Regions from separate parts of the Massilia sp. SYSU DXS3249 genome, predicted to be linked through region 1. Evidence: predicted binding sites of a transcription regulator. Region 1 holds the regulator's gene; the other holds the start of a gene.
The links. The regulator FliA, encoded in region 1, starts transcription of late flagellar genes. The targets are predictions, from matches to a motif close to CTAAAGTTTNNNNNNNNNNNGCCGNTA.
Positions count from the first base shown of each region.

Region 2: a site for FliA is predicted at 4,043-4,069, ahead of ACWCIA_RS16775 (LPP20 family lipoprotein). Genes of this name have one in related genera too.

Region 1 covers NZ_JBSIPX010000002.1:245,243-251,051, forward strand. The annotation lists gene ACWCIA_RS03355 (hypothetical protein) at 1-39, opposite strand, end outside; gene motD (flagellar motor protein MotD) at 207-947, opposite strand; gene ACWCIA_RS03365 (flagellar motor protein) at 949-1,692, opposite strand; gene ACWCIA_RS03370 (RNA polymerase sigma factor FliA) at 1,674-2,402, opposite strand; gene ACWCIA_RS03375 (MinD/ParA family ATP-binding protein) at 2,419-3,258, opposite strand; gene flhF (flagellar biosynthesis protein FlhF) at 3,251-4,657, opposite strand; gene ACWCIA_RS03385 (hypothetical protein) at 4,874-5,458, opposite strand; gene ACWCIA_RS03390 (hypothetical protein) at 5,766-5,809, opposite strand, start outside.
Region 2 covers NZ_JBSIPX010000015.1:987-6,795, forward strand. The annotation lists gene ACWCIA_RS16760 (putative DNA modification/repair radical SAM protein) at 1-601, shown strand, start outside; gene ACWCIA_RS16765 (UdgX family uracil-DNA binding protein) at 598-2,100, shown strand; gene ACWCIA_RS16770 (flagella assembly protein FlgT middle domain-containing protein) at 2,273-3,469, opposite strand; gene ACWCIA_RS16775 (LPP20 family lipoprotein) at 3,459-3,992, opposite strand; gene ACWCIA_RS16780 (VOC family protein) at 4,137-4,502, opposite strand; gene ACWCIA_RS16785 (helix-turn-helix domain-containing protein) at 4,587-4,892, shown strand; gene ACWCIA_RS16790 (TraB/GumN family protein) at 5,002-5,809, shown strand, end outside.

The DNA.
Region 1 (5,809 bases):
ACCGGTCAGGGCGGCGAGAAGGAAGGGTCTGCGCTGCATGTTCAACTCCATATGGTCGTGTCACGCATTGTGGGGCCAGATGAAGCGAAAGCCAAGGGTAGGGTGGACGGGTCCCCCGTCCACGCGTTCAACCGGCGCAAGATTATCCGAGCAGGCCTTTCAAACGTGATTTGAACGCGTGGACGGGAAACCCGTCCACCCTACGCTTATCCCTGATCAGGCACCGTAGCCAGGATCGTCACCGCCACCCTCCGATTGCGCGACCTGCCCGCCTCATCCGTATTCGGCGCCAGCGGCTGGTTCGCGCCATGCCCTACCGCCGTCAGGCGTTCCGGAGCGATCCCGCCCTCGATGAACAGGCGCACCACACTGCTCGCGCGCACGCTCGACAATTCCCAGTTCGACGGATAAGCCGAATTCGCAATCGGCAGGTTGTCGGTATGCCCCTCGACCTCGATCGCATGCGCTTCGCCCTTCAGCAGCCCGGCCACCGTGCCGAGGGTCGTGCGCGCGTCGCCGCCGAGCGCGGCCTCGCCTTCCTCGAACAGCACGCTGGCGTTGATGTCGACCTTGACGCCCTGCCCGGTTTGCGTGACGCGCACCTTGCCGTCTTTCACCAAGGGCGCAAGCGAGGCGTTCAGCTGGCGCGCGAGCGTATTCAGGCGCTCGCGCTCGCGCCGTGCGGCCTCGGCACGCTTGCGCGCAATCAGGTTAGCGAGGGGAAGCGGGTCGATGGGGGAGCTGGCCTGCGGCACCTGCGGCTTGCCGCCGAAGGCATCGCCCAGGGCGTCCGACAGCGCCCGGTACTTGCCGGTGTTGACGACGGAGATCGCATACATCACGACGAAGAAGGCGAACAGCAGCGTAATGAAATCCGCGTAGGAGATCAGCCAGCGGTCCTGCTGCTCGCCGCCGCCCTCGAGCTCGTCGTATCGTTTGCGCGCCATATCAGCGCTGCGCCAGCAGGCTGGCCACGCGCTCCTCGACCACGCGCGTGTGGTTGCCGCTGGCCAGGTCGTGGAAGACTTCGAGCAGGATTTCGTACTGCACCACCTGGTCCGACACGATGGCCTTCAGCTTGTTCCCCACTGGCAGGAAGAACAAATTCGCAAGCCCGACGCCGTACACGGTCGACACAAAGGCGACCGCAATCCCGGAGCCCAGGCGCGACGGGTCGGACAGGTTTTCCATCACGTGGATCAGGCCCAGTACGGCGCCCAGGATGCCGATGGTGGGCGCGTAGCCGGCGGCCGCTTCCCAGATGCGGGCGGCCTGGCGCTCGGCGAATTCGTAGGCGCTCACTTCCGCCTCCAGCAGGCCGCGGATCTTGTCGGGATGGACGCCGTCGACCACCAGCCGTAAACCCTTCTCGACGATCGGATCCTTGGTCTTCATGAACTGCTCGAGCGAGAGCAGGCCGTCGCGCCGCACCGAGTGGCTCCACAGGGCAATCTCGCGCGAACGCGGCTGGCGCGTGTCCTTGGGCGGGAAGAACACCCAGCGCAGCATGCGCATGCCGCGCTTGAAGGTGCTCGCCTTCGATTGCAGCAGCACGGCGCCAAAGGTGCCGACCACCACGATCGCAAAGGCCGCCGGCTGGAACAGCGAGGCGAACCGGCCGCCGTCGAGCGTATGCCCGACGAACAGGCCGGCGAGGGCCAGCGCCAGGCCAATCAGGCTGGCGAAGTCCACAGCTTTTCCTTGAGCGAAGCGCGCAACCTGGCCACGGCCTGCGTGTGCAGCTGCGACACGCGCGACTCGGACACGCCCAGCACGGCGCCGATCTCCTTCAGATTCAGTTCTTCCTCGTAGTACAGGCCCATCAGGATCTTCTCGCGTGGCGGCAGGCCGTCGATGGCGGCAATCACGGCCTGGCGGAAGTCGGTGTCGAGCAGCGCGCGCAGCGGGTCGTCGTCGTCCACCGCATAGCGGTCGAGGAAGGAGTCGTTGCCGTCGTCGTCGTGGAAATCCTCGTAGTACACGAGCTGGTGGCCGCCGCCTTCGAACAGCATTTCCTGATAGTCGGCGAGCGAGACGTCGAGCGACTTGGCGACCTCGGTCTCGGTCGGCGGACGGCCCAGCTTCTGCTGCAGCGACGTCATCGCGGTCTCGACCTTCTTCATGGTCTGGCGGGTGCTGCGCGGCATCCAGTCGTTGCTGCGCAGCTCGTCGACCATGGCGCCGCGGATGCGCAGCACGGCATAGGTCTCGAACTGGGCGCCGTGGTTGTCCTCGTAGCGGTTGATGGCATCGAGCAGGCCCATCATCCCGGCCTGGATCAGGTCATCAACCTCGACCGACGGCGGCAGCTTGGCCTTCATCTGGTGCGCAAGGCGCTTCACGAGCGGGGCATGCTCGGTGAGCAGGTGGTTCTTGTCCGCTTTCCCTTTGACGGTATACATGCTTGTGCTTTTTTTCTCAGGAACCAAAATGCGCGCCGCCGCTCTGACGCTCCAATCTCGCCATGCCCGGCAGGGCGAAGCGTCCGGCGAGCCGGCGGAAGGCCACCGACGCCCCGGCCAGCGGGAAGGCATCCACCACGGCACGCCCGAGGCGCGCGGCGCGGTGCAGGTATTCGTCGGCCGGTACCGAGCCCATCGAACTTAACGTTACCGCTAGGTAACGACTTGCTGCTGCCGACATATTATCGTAAACCACCTTCGCCTCTGCCTCGGAGGCCCCGGTGACCAGGATGCCGAAGGGACGGCGGCCGAATTCCTGGGCCAGGCGCTTGATCAATGCATAGGCATTCGTGATCGAGGTGGCGCTGGTCGAGACCTGCACCACGATTTCCGATTCGGCCAGGGCCGGCAGCGCAAAGCTGCCGTCGCGGTTCAGTTCGCCATCGACGATGACGATGCCGCCCTGCCCTTTCACCAGCACATCAAAGGTTTTCGCGAGGCGCCGCGCCTCGTCGGTGCCGGCACGCGGCGTGTCGCCGTCGCGCGACAGCAGCGCCACCGAAAAGCCCTGGGGTGCGCCCTGCACCACCTGGTTCAGCCCGCATTCCTGGCGTGCCACCTGCAACAGGCCCGCATGGCGTTCCATCTCGAGGCGGCGCGCAACGCCGTAGTCGCGCACGGTGGTGTCGACGATCAGCACTTCGTTGCCGGCCTGCGCCAGCGAGGCGCCGAGGTTGACCAGCATGGCGCCCTTGTCGTCGCTGGGCGTGCTCGATAAAAAGGTGACGACGCGTGGCTTGGGGCCGGCCAGCATCCGGCGCAGGCCTTCGGCCTGGTCGAAATCGAAACTAGCCACAGTGCACCCCGCGCAGGCTCTCGTCGCGGTGGCTGGTGCCGACCATCATCAGCGGCAGGTCGGCATCGTCGAAGGCGGCGGCGGCCTCGCGGCGGCTGCGGAAGGCGCGGTCGACCAGCATCGCGCGGTCGGCCAGGTGCAGGTCTTCCGGCACGCGCTGGCCGTTGGAGATGTAGTGCAAATTCAGTTTTTGGCGGATCACCACGTCGAGCACGTTGCCGATCGAGGCGGCTTCGTCCAGCTTGGTCATGATGCAGCCGTGCAGGCCGCTGCCCTGGTAGGCGCGCACGACTTCGGCCAGGGTTTCGTTGGTCGAGGTGGCGTTCAGGCACAGCAGGCGCTTCACATCGGCGCCGGCGCCGGCCAGCATGGCGACCTGTTCCGTCACCATCTGGTCGCGCTGCGACATGCCGATGGTGTCGATCAGCACCGTGTGCTTGTTGCGCAGCTCTTTCAGGGCGATGCGCAGGTCGGCCTCGTCCTTCACCGAGTGCACCATCACGCCCAGGATCTTGCCGTAGATGCGCAGCTGCTCGTGGCCGCCGATACGATAGGCGTCGGTGGTGATCAGGGCCAGCTTTTCCGGACCGTGGCGCATCACGCAGCGTGCGGCCAGCTTGGCGGTGGTGGTGGTCTTGCCGACGCCGGTCGGGCCGACCAGGGCGAACACGCCGCCCTTGTCGAGCAGGTTGTCTTCGTCGGCCATCGTCGTCAGGTTACGCGCCAGCACGGTCTTGATCCAGCGCATCGCCTCGGCGGCGTCCTTATTCGCCGGCATCTTCTCGACCAGGTAGCGCGCCAGCGAAGCCGAGAAGCCGGCGGCCAGCATTTCGCGCAGCACGGCCGCCTTTTGCGGCTCGCGCTGCTGGGCGCCGCCGAACGACAGCTCGGCCAGCTGGGTTTCCATCAGGCCGCGCATGGCGCGCAGTTCGTTCATCATGCCGCTCATTTCGGCGGCGGCCGATTCCTTGGCCTGGGCGATGGCGGCCGACATCATCGAGGTCATCGCGGCCATGTCGAAGGCGGGTTCGGCCTGCGGGGCGCGACGGTTGGCGTAGCTGTGTTCGGGGATGAATTCCGGTTCCGGCTGCGGCTGTGGCGCACGGCGCGCATAAACCTGCTCCGGCGCTGCCGCTGCGGGCGCGCTGCGGCGGTTCACGAAAGCGGGCGCTTCCGGTTCGAAGGCGTGCAGGTGGTCGAGGCGCGGCTGCGGCTGGGCCATCTCGGAATCCGGGGCCGGGGCGGCCAGCGAAGCGACGTCGTCGTTGTCCAGCGCAAGGATCTCGACCACGCCGTCGACCGCACGGTTGGAAAGGATGACGGCGTCCGGCCCGAGCGCATCGCGCACCTTGCGCAAGGCTTCCCGGGATGTTGCCGCTGTAAATTTCTTCACATTCATCTTATTCTCCGTACCGCTTCAGTCATGTCGGGACGATATTGCCCGTTTACAGGAGAGATTATTGACGATGCCGTGAAGCAACCATCGGGGGAAAAGGATGGGGAAAGTGGGTTAATTCGATTTGGAGCATGGCACTAGCGGGCGCAGCCTGGCCGGCAGCGAGCTCCACCGACCAGGACCGGACATTTGTCAGGACGTGCGCGCATCGACGAAGCCTCAAGGCGCCGACGCTGCCGCCACCATCGGCTGATCCGTTCCCAGCTTGAGTTTTTCCTCGCGCGCCGCGATTTCGCGGTCTGCTTCTTCATAGACACGGGTGCTGTGGAGCCACCATAAGACGCCTGCGATCACGCCGGTGCCGATCGCGACTGTCGGGGCTGCGGACGCCAATACCATCAGGTTGTTGACGGCGGCGCCGCCCCATATCGCACTGCTCGTCTTGATGACCAGCCGTTTTTCATTTTTCGGCAGACGGCCGGCAAGTTTGACCAGGCCGATCTTGGCGCCAGTCAGCGCGACTAGGCCGAGCGGCGATGTCGACACCAGCGGATTCATCTCGATCGCCCCAGCCGACAAGGCGAGGCCAGTACTCACGCCATCGACCATGGCGGACTGCATTGCGTTCTTCTCGAGCCGGCTGATCCGCTTTTCCGGAGATACCTGCTCGCTTGCCAAATCCTCCGATGCCAGCGATGCCGACGTATTGTTGGTCGCGCATCCCACGAGTGTGGACGCAGCCAGCAGGATGGCGGCACCCGTCCTGGCAAGGCGGTGTTGAAGTACGGCGCACAGATTAGACATGATCCAACTCCTCACTAAGGTGGTTCGGTTAAAGACCACTAGTTTTGGCAGTTGTCAGCAAAGAAAAACTTGCGACTTTTTATATTTATTTTGTTAACAAAATCTACGGTACCACAGCGTTGGAATTGATGAGCGTACGGGAGCCAAGCTCAAGCGTCTTGCCGGTGCAGGGACGAGCAAACACAAGATTTCGGCCGATTTCCTTGTCCTGTGAGCAAGGATCGGCGGCGATCGGCAAGAGGTGTGTTCGCGATCGAAGCTGTGTTGCTTCGGATGACGCCGGCCATGGGGAATGGCCGGCCTGGTGTTACCGGAAATAGTGCAGCAGGGATTCCTTCTGATAGCGGTCGC
Region 2 (5,809 bases), on a different contig from region 1:
CTTCGCCCCCGCGGGGCAGAGCACCCAGATGATCGTCGGCGCCGACGCCAGCGACGACCAGACCATCCTGAACACGGCCGAGACCCTGTACGGCAGCTATAAGCTCAAGCGCGTGTACTACTCGGCCTTCAGCCCGATCCCGCAAAGCCCGGACAGCGTGCCCCTCGCCCCACCGCCGCTGCTGCGCGAGCACCGCCTGTACCAGGCCGATTTCCTCCTGCGCGGCTACGGTTTTACGGCGGGCGAATTGATGCCCAAGTCGGGCAACCTGGCGCTCGACGTCGACCCCAAGCTGGCCTGGGCTTTAGCCAACCGCGAGCACTTCCCGATGGACTTGAACCGCGCCGAAGCCGAGATGATCGCGCGCGTGCCCGGCATCGGCCTGCGCAACGCCAAGCGCATCGTCGACCTGCGCCGGCTGCGCCGCGTCCGCTGGGAAGACCTGTCCCGCCTGCGCTGCAGCATGAAAAAGATCGCGCCCTTCGTCGTCACCGCCGACTACAAGCCGGCGCAGGGCCTCGCGAGTTCCGACCTGCTGCGGCGCCACCTGGGCGCGCCGCAGGAGCAGATGAACCTGTGGCCCGAACTGAAGGCGGCATGAGCGCGCCGTCGGCAGCTGCGCAGGTAGCCGCCGGCCAGCCGCTGGTGGTCTCCAGCTTTGCCGAATGGCGCGCCGCCGCGCGCGACCTGCTCGTGCACGAGGTGGCGCCGGAACGCGTCACCTGGAACCAGGTCGGGGTGCTGGACACCGACCTGTTCTCGGGTGCGCCGGCTTCTATCCCTTCTGCCGATAATGCTCCTGCCGAGTCCCCATTACAACCGGCACCGCCGCATCGACTCTCCGTCCCGCGCGCGCTGATGGAGATGCTGGAAAAGGCCGCCTGCTGCCGCGTTCCGGACCGCTGGGCTTTCCTGTACCGGGTCATCTGGCGCTGGCAGCACGGCGAGCACGACGTGCAGTCGCCGGCCGATGCCGACGGCGCCAAGCTGCACGCGATGGTCAAGGCGGTGCGCCGCGAGGAGCACGACATGCATGCCTATATCCGATTCCGCGAGCGTCCCCTCGAGGCCGGGCCGCCGCAATTCGCCGCCTGGTTCGAGCCGCGCCACGACGTGCTGCCCCAGGTGGCCGAGCATTTCAAGAACCGCATGGGCGGCGTCACCTGGATGATCGGCACGCCCGATGCCAGCGTCATGTGGGACGGCGCGACCCTGCACCACACCGGTTCCCTGATGTCGAGCGCGGCAGACCTCGACGACGCGGGCGAGGCGCTCTGGCTGACCTACTACCGCAGCATCTTCAACCCGGCGCGCGTCAACGCCCAGCTGATGCAAAGCCACATCCCGTCGCGCTTCTGGAAAAACCTGCCGGAAGGCGCGATCGTCCCCGCCATGGTCAGCAACGCCGAGCTGGGCGCGCGCAGCACGGGCCAGGCGCAGGCGGTGGGACGCAAGTCGGGTGCAACGATCCCGATCGCTCCCGCCGACGCCCAGCCCGAGCGCCAGCAGCCCTCGAAACTGGACGAATGCCGGCGCTGCGAGCTGTGGCAGTTCGCGACCCAGGCCGTCCCCGGCGCCGGCCCGAAAAAGGCGCAGATCATGCTGGTGGGCGAGCAGCCGGGCGACCAGGAAGACCTGGCCGGCGAAGCCTTTATCGGGCCCGCCGGCCAGCTGCTCGATCGCGTCTTCAACGCCGCCGGGCTGGAACGGCGCGAGATCTATCTCACGAATGCCGTCAAACACTTCAAGTGGGAGCCGCGCGGCAAGCGGCGGCTGCACAAGACGCCGGCGCAGCGCGAGGTCGAGGCTTGCCACTACTGGCTGGAGAAGGAGCTGGCGGCCGTCAAGCCGAAGGTGATCGTGGCGCTGGGCGCAACGGCGCTCAAATCAGTGCTGGGCAGCGGCAGCGTGAAGCTGGGGGATTCGATCGGCAAGGCGATCCGGCATGAGGACCGCTGGGTGGTGACGGTCTACCACCCGTCCTACATCCTGCGGGTGCCGGACGAGGAAACCAAGCGGCAAGCGTTCAATGTGATGGTCGAGGGCTTGAAGCTGGCAATGCGTTTACTGGAGCGACAGCCGGAAGAGCCGCGAACGTAGGGTGGGCGCCCCGTGCCCACGCGAACGCCTGCATGGTGTTGGCGTTGTTTTGTCGCGATGGACGCGCCGCGTTGACGCTCTTGAGAAGATAACGCGGCGCTGGCAATTAGGTGGATTGTTGGCTGACTCTATTCATCGTTCCGCGTGGGCCCGGGGCGCCCACCCTACGGGATCAGCGTCCTGCCGGCGACACCGCGACATCGAAACGCACCATGTCCCCGGCGCTGACCTGCCGCGCTGCTCCCGGCGGCGTCATGGTCCCGATCGAAAACCCCGGCTGCACCTGCACGATGGTCACCGTGCCGAGCGCCGACTCCACCGTCCCCAGCGGCACCAGCGGATCGTTCCCGTACACCGGCTGGCGCGCGTCCAGTTTATAGACCACCAGCTGGTCGCCCGGCGTCATCGACGAGGTGCTGCCGGCGTCGATGAAAATCCGCTCGCCCTGTACCTGCACCACCTTCGCCATGAAGGGCAGGGGAGCCAGGTCGGCCATGATGCCGGCGATGCCCTGGTCGAGCGCGCGCATGATCGCGCCGCCAAAAGGCGTGGCCGCGAAGCTGGCGCTGCCGAAGGGCTTGTCGCGGCCGATGCGCTGCTTGCCGACTTGCTCCACGCTGGCGGTGCGGCGCGCCAGCAGGGCGCCGGTGAGGCCGTCGTGTACGAAGAATTCGATCTCGATGCGGCGTGCCTTGCGGTCGATCAGGCCGTACAGGGTCGGCTTGTCGAAGGGGCTGGCGTCGACGATCTCGCCCGAGATCACGAACTGGCTCTCGTGCATCGATGCCAGGCGGCGTACGGCCGCCGTGTCCGCGCCCGGCCCGCTGCTGCCGGGAGAGATCACGTAGGGGCTGCTCTTGCCGAGGAATTTGCCGGTGCCGGTCAGGCGGCGCAGCAGTTCCTGCGGCAGGCGGGTGGCGATGTCGTCGACGTCGTCGAGCTGCGGGGAGCGGCGCACGTGGAAGGGGGTGACGACGATTTTTTTCTTGTAGCCGAGGTTGACGCTGCCGCTGGGGCGCGCTTCCTCTTCCTGCACGGCGACGCGCACGTGCAGTATCGGCCCGGACTGCGGGCCGGATTGCCACTCGCGCACGACGGTATAGCGGTCGAAGTCGTAGGCCGGCTGGACGCGGCTGCTGTCGTGCGAAGCGCGCTTGCCGGCGCCGGCCGCGACATCCACGCGTGCGCCGCTGCGCAGGCCGAGCTGTTCGAGCGCATCCTTGATGGCCAGCTGGCGGGCGCGCGCCAGGCCGCCGTCGGCGATGGCGGCGACGCCTTCGGCCTCGATCGGCGCGGCAAGGGCCGGCTGGAACAGCGCGAGGAAGAGCGCAAGCGCGACGCCAAAGCCAAGTTTGAAATTACTGCGCATGGTAGAACGACGCGCCGTAGGCAGCGCCAGGACCAGCACTGCCCACCATGGCGCGGGCGTTCGCCGCTGCCGGCAGCGCGCGCGGCGAGCGGGCCTGGGACTGGGCCGCATTGGTATCGAAATCCATCTCCACGGTCGTCTCGACAGTGCCGTCTTCGCGCTGGGCGACATTGCTCACGCGCGCGCCACGGATGAAGGCGTCAATATACACCTTGAAACTGTCGTCCTTCAGCGCCAGCGAGCCCACCGTGCTGCCGCCTTCGATGCGCATGCCGTAGACCTGTTCGGCCATGGCGCGGTAGGCGTCCAGGCGGGAAGCGCGCATCGCCAGCAGCTTGCGCTGGGCCGGCGAGACGCGCTCGCACTGGCCGTTGCAGGAGGCAGTGTTGACGGCGCCGTAGCCGGTGGCGCTCAGGGTAACGACGACGGGCTGCACGGCCGGGCGGGCCAGGGGCAGGCGCACGGTGCCGCAGGCGGAGAGCAGCGAAGCACAGGCGAGGGCGAAGACAGCGACGAGTTTCATGACGGATCCGGTAAGAATGCGGTGCGCAAGGGGCGCGGTATCAGTCTGAATAACGGCCGGTGCTGCCGGATCTTGATGGACGCAGGGAAATATTTAGCGCAACAAGCCGCGGAATCGCGGCTGGATTGTTGCAATGGCAAGCGATCAGGAAGAGGACAGCACGAACTGGTTACCGTCCGGATCTTTCATGATGGCGAAGGTGCCCCAGGGTTGCTTTTGCGGTGGCGACACGAACTCGACGCCGCGGCTCGACAGCTGGCGCCAGGTCGCCTCGACGTCGTCGCAGGCCAGCGAGCCGTTGAAGGGGCTGCCGATGCGGTCTTCCTGCCCGGTCGGCGTGAACAGCACGAAGCGCGTCTCGGACGCGCCGACGCGCAGCTCGATCCAGCGCTGCTTGCCGTCGAAAGGCTGGTCGGTGATGACGCGAAAGCCGAGTTTTTCGGTGTAGAAGGCGAGGGCCGCGTCCTGGTCGCGGGTAGGGATGCTGACGAATTTGATGTGGGTGATCAAGCGGGTCTCCTGTCTGAATCCCGGCATTCTCGCACGGGCGCGGGCCCCACTATAATCATCATGACTATACTCTTCAAGAATACAGTGACCACCCTCGACCCCTATGTGCTCGACGTCCTGATGCCGGATCTGGTCGGCCACGAACATTCGCCGGCCGCCTTCGTCGTCTACCTCTACCTGTGGCACCGGATCGCCGCCGCCGAGGGCCGCGCCGTGCAGCTCAGTTACGCGACGATCGCGCTGGAGACCGGCCTGTCGCGCGTGACGGCGCAGCGCGCCATCGCCCTGCTCGAGCGCCGCCAACTGATCAGCGCCAGCAGCAGCTCGCGCACCGCAGTGCCGAAATACCTCGTCCTGCGGCCCTGGGCGGCGCGCAAGCGGACGGAGTAGGGCACGGTCACCAGCCATGCATATGCCTCTTGTAACACTCGGTTACTTGCTTATATTTATAGGCGCAAAGACAATACTCTTCAGCACACACCAGAAGAGGATCGTCACGATGTTCAAGCGCGTACTGCCTGCTGCCGCCCTGTGTTTCCTGAGCCTGCCCGCCTGGTCGCAGGCCGAGGACCCCTCCACCGCCGCCCCGGCGCCCGCCGCCGGCGAGGACGCGCCGCAAGTCGTGCTCGTGTCCGGCGCCCGCCCGGGACCCGGTCTGTGGAAGGTGTCGAAGGGGGACAACGTGATGTGGGTGTTCGGCACCTATGGCCCCTTGCCCACGAAAATGGAATGGCGTTCGCGTGCGGTCGACAAGGTCATCGCCGGCTCACAGGAATACCTGAAGCCGCCGACCGTGCATATCAACGTGGGCTGGATGGGCGGCATGGGCGCCTTGCCCTTCCTGATCGGTTATAAAAAGAATCCGGACGGTGCCGAGCTGAAGGACGTGCTGCCGCAGGAGGTCTACGCACGCTGGCAGCCTATGAAGCAAAAGTATTTTGGCACCGACAAGGACATCGAGCGTCAACGTCCCTCTTTTGCCGCGGCCGAGCTGCACAGCCGCGCCATGAAGGAAGCCGGCCTCTCAGGCGGTTCCGACGTGCGCAAGACGATCGACAAGCTGGTCGACAAACACAAGATCAAGGTGACCGACGCCGGGTATCGCATCGAGATCAAGGACCCCGGCAAGATGCTGCGCGAATTCAAGAAGTCGCCGCTGGACGACGCCGCCTGCCTCGCCAAGACGATCGAGGTCCTGGATACCGACGTCAACCTCATGCGCGCCCGCGCCAATGCCTGGGCGGTCGGCGAGCTCGACGAGATCCGCAAGCAGGACTTCGGCGACCGCGACAAGACCTGCTTCGAGG